Regions from separate parts of the Bacillus sp. NP247 genome, predicted to be linked through region 1. Evidence: riboswitches for the same ligand, from Rfam matches in the RefSeq annotation. Region 1 holds a riboswitch; the other holds the start of a gene.

Region 1 (3,422 bases):
AGGTCTTTAGAATAGCGCTGTAATCCTTTTTGATGTTCTGAATGAGGAAAGAGAATTTTATTTGTAAATGAAAGATAATATGCTTCCATATTTCGATGTGAAACTTGAAACTTCCCGTAATATGTATTTTCATCTGCAAGATGATCGAGCCGGAAAGGATGAAAATCATTTTTTTGTAAGAAAGGGAACATATTTTGTTCATATCCAGTTTTAAACGAAAACGGGAATATAAATTGAAATATAGCTGTTGTTACATCTTTTTCTTCGATTGTTTGTATTGCCTCCATTTACATTGTTTCCTTTCCATATAAGCTATAGAAACAACATGCCCAATTTACCTTGAAAATAACCTCTCGTTTTCACTAGATTAAGAATGAAAATTCAGCTTATTTAATAGGAGACATGTATAATATTATGTATACTAAAACTAGTGTGATTGTTTTATGAAAAGGGGGATGTTGTATGCGCATTTTAGTATTAGGAGCTGGTGGCGTCGGTGGATTTTTTGGTGGCCGATTAGTAGAAAAGGGAGAAGATGTTACATTTCTCGTTCGCAGCAAAAGAAAACAGCAATTAGAGGAAAAAGGACTTGTTATTCGTAGTGTTAATGGAGATTTTTCATTTCAACCGAAATTGATAACGAAAGAAGATAGAACTTCTCCATTTGATGTGATTTTATTTTCAACAAAGGCGTATCATTTAAATGAGGCAATCATAGATTTGAAGCCTTTCGTAGGAGAAAATACTGTAATAATCCCGCTGTTAAATGGTATCGCTCATTTATCACTATTACAAAAGGAATTCGGCGGGGAAAAAGTAATGGGCGGTTTATGCTTTATTGAGACGACGTTAAACGATCAAGGAGAAATTGTACAAACTAGTGCTGCAAACAGACTTGTATTTGGAGAAATTAAGCTTCAAGATTCAGAGAGAATAAAACGTATTTCTAAAGCATTTGCAGATACGAAAGCTAGTTTTGTTTTCAGTGAAAATATTACGCAAGATATGTGGCATAAATATTTATTTATTACTGTCATGTCAGGCGTTACAACATTAATGCGTGCACCAATAGGACCAATTCGTGAAAGTGAAGGTGGACGTGAATTTACCCGAAATTTATTTGAGGAATCTGTGCAAATTATGAGGGCATTAGGAGCTCCAGTTAAAGATAATATTGTTGAGGAACATATGAAAACAATTGATAAAATTTCTTATGATATGAAGTCCTCGATGCAGCGTGATATGGAAAAAGGTTCGTTTATTGAAGGGAAGCATTTGCAAGGATACTTACTGGATTTAGCAGAGCAAATTTCTTTAGAAGTACCATTACTAGGAGCGGTATATCAAAATCTGAAGGTGTATGAAGAAATGACATTTAACAAATCCGTAATGGAATTAGATGTATGAAATAATAAAAAAGATAGCAATATATAAGTGTATTGCTATCTTTTTTATTTGAGTATGACAAATTATTTGTTTCTTTTAATTCTTTTTGTCAAATTTACTTCCTGTTCACGTTTACCATATAACTGATTAATTTCATTTGCTACTGCATCTAAATATGAGTCAGAAAAAAGCGGTTTCTTCTTTTTAGACATACGGGTCTCCTTTAAGGTTTTTTTAGTATTCATTATGTATATTTATCGGCGGATTATGCGCAATCATTTTAAATTTTTTATTTTTAAAAATTTTTGTTTACATTTTGAAAATAAAGGAGTATTATAATCCACAGTTTCAATTTTCTAAATCGCTTAAACCGCATGGTGCGGGGGACCCGTTTAATGAATTAGTGCATAATTCAATGGGGTGAATCCTTGAAAAAGGTAGGGCTACTCAAAGGCCCGAATCCGACAGCTAACCTCGTAAGCGTTATATTGAGAAGGAAGGTGGAGCTTGTGCGACAAAAAAAATAATGTCTACAAGTCTATTTCGTTATGGCTTGTAGACATTTTTTGTTTTCTGAAGAAATAGTTTATCCGCTGTAATTAGCAGAAAAATTCGTGCAAAATTATTGGAGAGTGGACAGCGTTGGTTTCATCTATCAAAAGGTTTTTAATTGGAAGGCCGTTAAAATCAACTGAGTTAGGAGAGCAAAAGCTTAATAAAACGAAGGCGCTAGCAATTTTATCTTCTGACGCATTGTCATCGGTTGCATACGGACCAGAGCAAATTTTAATTGCACTAGCAGGCCTTGGAGCGGTAGCTTATTGGTATTCTATTCCGATCGCTGTTGGGGTATTAGTATTATTGACAGCTCTTATTTTATCTTATCGACAAATTATTTTTGCTTATCCGCATGGCGGGGGTGCATACGTAGTATCAAAAGAAAATTTAGGGATGAATCCGGGATTAATAGCTGGAGGATCTTTATTAGTCGATTATATTTTAACGGTTGCAGTAAGTGTATCTGCAGGTACAGATGCGCTCACATCAGCTTTCCCTAGCTTACATGCACATAATGTAATCATTGCGATTATATTTGTCATATTGATTACCATCTTAAATTTAAGAGGCGTAACGGAATCAGCTTCCGTTTTAGCATATCCGGTTTATTTATTCGTTGTAGCATTATTTATATTAATTGGTGTAGGAATATATAATATTTTGACTGGTCACGTTTCACCCACGCTACATTCGCCAATTGGAACACCAGTTGCGGGAATTAGTTTATTTCTACTGTTAAGAGCGTTTGCATCAGGTAGCTCTGCATTAACGGGTGTTGAGGCGATATCTAACGCAATTCCAAACTTTAAAGATCCTGCACCTAATAATGCAGCAAAAACATTGCTTGCAATGGGTGCACTACTTGCGGTTTTATTTTCAGGAATTGTTTTTTTAGCTTATTATTACGGAATTACTCCAAGTAAAGAAGTAACAGTTGTTTCACAAATTGCTGAACAAACATTTGGACGTAATTTCATGTACTATTTCATACAAGGTACAACAGCTTTAATATTAATTCTTGCTGCTAACACTGGTTATTCTGCATTTCCGCTATTAGCAGTTAACCTTGCAAAAGATAAGTTTATACCGAGAATGTTTACGATTAGAGGAGACCGCCTAGGTTATTCAAACGGTATTATTATACTTGGGATTTCTTCGATTATTTTAATTGTAGCTTTTCAGGGAAAAACAGAACACTTGATTCCGCTATATGCGGTAGGGGTATTTATTCCGTTTACACTTTCTCAAACTGGAATGGTATTAAAATGGCTTCGTGAAAAACCTGAAGGATGGGCTTTGAGATTAACGGTTAATTTAATTGGTGCAGTCATTAGTTTTATCGTAATGAGCATGTTCTTTTTAACTAAATTTGCACAAGTTTGGTCGATCCTTATTTTCTTACCTGCTATTATCTTCTTGTTCCATCGAATTAAGAAACATTATGATGCAGTGGGCGATCAATTAAGTTTAAAAACTTG
Region 2 (3,422 bases), 1.0 Mb from region 1:
ATTTGTGACTGATTTACTTGTTTTTCTTTTACTACTACCGGTCTCATCATTTACCCTCCATTACTTCAATGTAAGAAATTCTGCAATTGGACCTAATACTAACATCGGGAAGAATGTTAACGCACCAACAATTACAATCGTTCCGATGAAGATGCCACCAAATAAACTATTATCCGTACGGAATGTTCCGACTGTTTCTGGTACGACCGTTTTCTCCTTCAGTGAAGCAGAAACAGCTAGCATCGTAATTAAGCTGAAATAACGTCCTAAAAACATAACTAAACCAGTCGTAATATTCCAAAACGGCGTATTATCCCCTAAACCTTCAAATCCAGACCCGTTATTCGCAGCTGACGATGTGTATTCATATACAACTTGCGTTAAACCGTGGAAACCTGAATGAGAAATGGCATCTGTTCCTAAACTTGTTGAAAGAGCTAATGCTGAAAATCCTAAAATAAGCAACGGATGGAATAATATCGTTACCGCAATTAATTTCATTTCCTTACCTTCAATCTTTTTACCTAAAAACTCTGGCGTCCGTCCGACCATTAATCCTGATATAAAGACTGCAATAATTGCATACATGATAATATTGATAAAGCCTGCTCCAACGCCGCCATATACTGTATTCAACATCATATTTACGAGTGGAACTAAACCGCCAATTGGTGTTAACGTATCATGCATCGTATCAACCGCTCCTGTTTCAGCAGCTGTCGTTACTGTCGCGTAAAGTGAAGAAAATACGGTTCCGAATCGTACTTCTTTTCCTTCTGTGCTTCCTTGCACATGCTGGATACCCGTTTGGTTCAATACTGGATTTCCATGTAATTCGGATGTCGTAATCGTTATAAATCCTAGTAAAAAGACCATGAACAGTGATACAAAAAGGATACGGCCTTGCTTTTTATTTCCTACCATTCTTCCGTACGTAAATGGAAGTGCTGTTGGTAATAACATCATAAGCATCATTTGCAAAATATTACTAATTTGTCCTGGGTTTTCAAATGGATGTGCTGAGTTTGCTCCGAAGAAACCACCACCATTATTCCCAAGTTCCTTAATTGAAACGAATGATGCAACTGGTCCACGCAATATACTTTGCTTTGCACCTTCAATCGTATGTGCTGTAACTGCCCCGTCTAACGTTTGTGGTACACCAAGTGCGACAAAGACTAATGCTGCAATAAATGCGATAGGAAGAAACACTCTCGTTAACGCTCTCGTAAAATCAACGAAAAAGTTACCAAGTTCTTTTCCAGCAAGCCCTCTTATAAATGCCATAACAATCGCTAAAGTCGTTGCTGGTGCTGCAAACATTAAAAACGTAATGGCGATTAATTGTGATAAATAAGATAAACCATTTTCACCGCTATAATGCTGCAAATTTGTATCAGCCATAAAACTAATTGCTGTATTAAAAGCGAGCGTAGGCTCCATCCCTGCAATATGCGCTGGATTTAGCGGCAGCACACCTTGTAATCTGAAAATGAAATAAACAACGACAATCATAAACCCGTTTAACAATACTAATGATAATGCGTATTGCTTCCACGTTTGATTGTATGCTTTTACACCCGTAATTTTAAAAATAAGTTTTTCAAAAGGCCCGAATACTTTATCTAGCTTCTTGCTACCTTGAAAAGCTTTCTCTAAATAAATCCCCATTGGCTTTGCTACTAGAATAAACAAGAGCATTGTAATAACGACTGCAACCCAAATCATAATGAATGATTCCCCCTAATTAAAACTTTTCTGGATTTAATAATGCGTATACTAAGTACACCGTAATCGCTGCAACAATAACCGATAAGGCAATCATCATGATTGCTTCCCTTCTTTCACAACTTTATCTGACCAACTTGCAAGACTTACCATCGATGCGACTAACCCAACAAAAATCCCGATCATTACAACATCTAACATAACTACCCCTCACTTTTTGTTAAAATTTGACATTTATTCATCAAAAAAAGAACACTAAGCTCTACTTAGTGTTCGAAGTGAACAACACAAAGTAAACCTCCTCTCTAAACGCTTACGAGGTTAGCTGTCGGATTCGGGCCTAAAGAGTAGCCCTACTTTCAAAACTGAAAGATTCACCCCAAGTGACGATGCACAAAATTGGTTCCCCCGCTCCATTTCTGGAACTCAGCGATTTTAGGTTTTTTTTGGAAATTTCATGAATGATTTATGAGAGTAAATATACTCCTCTATATTTAACTTGTAAAGAGGCAAATTACTTAAAATAAGAAAATATTCCGCCGTTTAAACGCTTACATTACGTATTATTCATATAATTTCATCTATTTTCTTGTCTTTTCTTTCTGTTTCATAAAAATGATCTTTTAAATATGAAATAAAAAGAGCAAATTACATGAAGTGCATAGCTTGTTGCACCCAGCATTCGCTCTTTTTTCATTCAACCTTTATTCTCCTCGTAGAAATGCACGTAAATTTCTTCCACGAATATAAACCTGTGCTAATTCTACATGCAATTCCTCATATTCGATAATATCCGCCTCTAAATACAAAGCATCTTTTGATGGTAATAAAATATATGGCCTTGGAAAAATAGGATCAATCTGTGCCAATTCTTGAACCCTCTCGATCGATACCGCCCAACGATCTGCTACATCTCCAAATAGTAGTACCTTCATCATTTCTTCCCCCGCTCTATTCAAAAAATAAAAAAGAAATATTATCACAGTTCGTAAACACAACAAATTTTGCTCCAATTGTTTCATAGAGCCGCGCTGGATATCTTTTATTTTTTGTAACAACAGTAATAGGCGCTTGAAAAGAAAAACGAATGCGTTCTGTGAAGAAGCTAACTATCGGAAGCTCATCTCCTAATAAAATTACTTTCTTAATCCGCTCACAAATACTAGTAAAATCCTGCTCCTTATTACAGCTATAAGTCGAATCAAATCCACAATTTCTAACTTCAGCTGCTATCTCTTCATTTGCTGTAAAAATAATTAGCTCCTGCTGAAATGCTACTAGCTCTCTTAAACTCTTTACCTTATTTTCTTCTCCAACGCAAATAAGCGTTAATTCCATATACCTCATCCTCCTTAGCATAAAAGAACTCAAACATAGATTGATATTCTCCTATACTAATCAGACCGACGAAGTGATGTATCCATCATGGCACCGTCCTCTCTCAAGACGCTTACGAAGTTAGCTGTCGGATTCGGACTTTGAGAGTAGCCCTACTTTCAACATTGAAAGATTCACCCCTAGTGACGACGCACAAATTGGTTCCTCCGCTCCATACAATTGGACTCAGCGTATTACAAAAAATGTATTCTGGCTGATATATTACTCCTGTATTTTGAAAAAGTAAACATAAAAAAAGCCAGTTAACAAACTGGCTTCTCATGTCTTTATACACGTGTATTATTCATCTTATAAGC

The links. A riboswitch is a leader RNA that binds a small molecule or an ion and turns the genes downstream of it on or off. The one in region 1 is predicted to bind cyclic di-AMP.
Region 2: another riboswitch for cyclic di-AMP. It lies ahead of KPL75_RS17940 (SipW-dependent-type signal peptide-containing protein); the one in region 1 lies ahead of KPL75_RS23300 (APC family permease).

Annotation. Positions count from the first base shown of each region.
Region 1 covers NZ_CP076653.1:4,465,046-4,468,467, forward strand. The annotation lists gene KPL75_RS23290 (hypothetical protein) at 1-287, opposite strand, end outside; gene panE (2-dehydropantoate 2-reductase) at 463-1,407, shown strand; gene KPL75_RS27530 (hypothetical protein) at 1,470-1,598, opposite strand; cyclic di-AMP (ydaO/yuaA leader) riboswitch at 1,739-1,884, shown strand; gene KPL75_RS23300 (APC family permease) at 2,029-3,422, shown strand, end outside.
Region 2 covers NZ_CP076653.1:3,431,718-3,435,139, reverse strand. The annotation lists gene kdpB (potassium-transporting ATPase subunit KdpB) at 1-47, opposite strand, end outside; gene kdpA (potassium-transporting ATPase subunit KdpA) at 61-1,728, opposite strand; gene kdpF (K(+)-transporting ATPase subunit F) at 1,748-1,828, opposite strand; gene KPL75_RS17940 (SipW-dependent-type signal peptide-containing protein) at 1,825-1,929, opposite strand; cyclic di-AMP (ydaO/yuaA leader) riboswitch at 2,025-2,170, opposite strand; gene KPL75_RS17935 (hypothetical protein) at 2,433-2,666, opposite strand; gene KPL75_RS17930 (hypothetical protein) at 2,680-3,066, opposite strand; cyclic di-AMP (ydaO/yuaA leader) riboswitch at 3,160-3,307, opposite strand; gene thiD (bifunctional hydroxymethylpyrimidine kinase/phosphomethylpyrimidine kinase) at 3,393-3,422, opposite strand, start outside.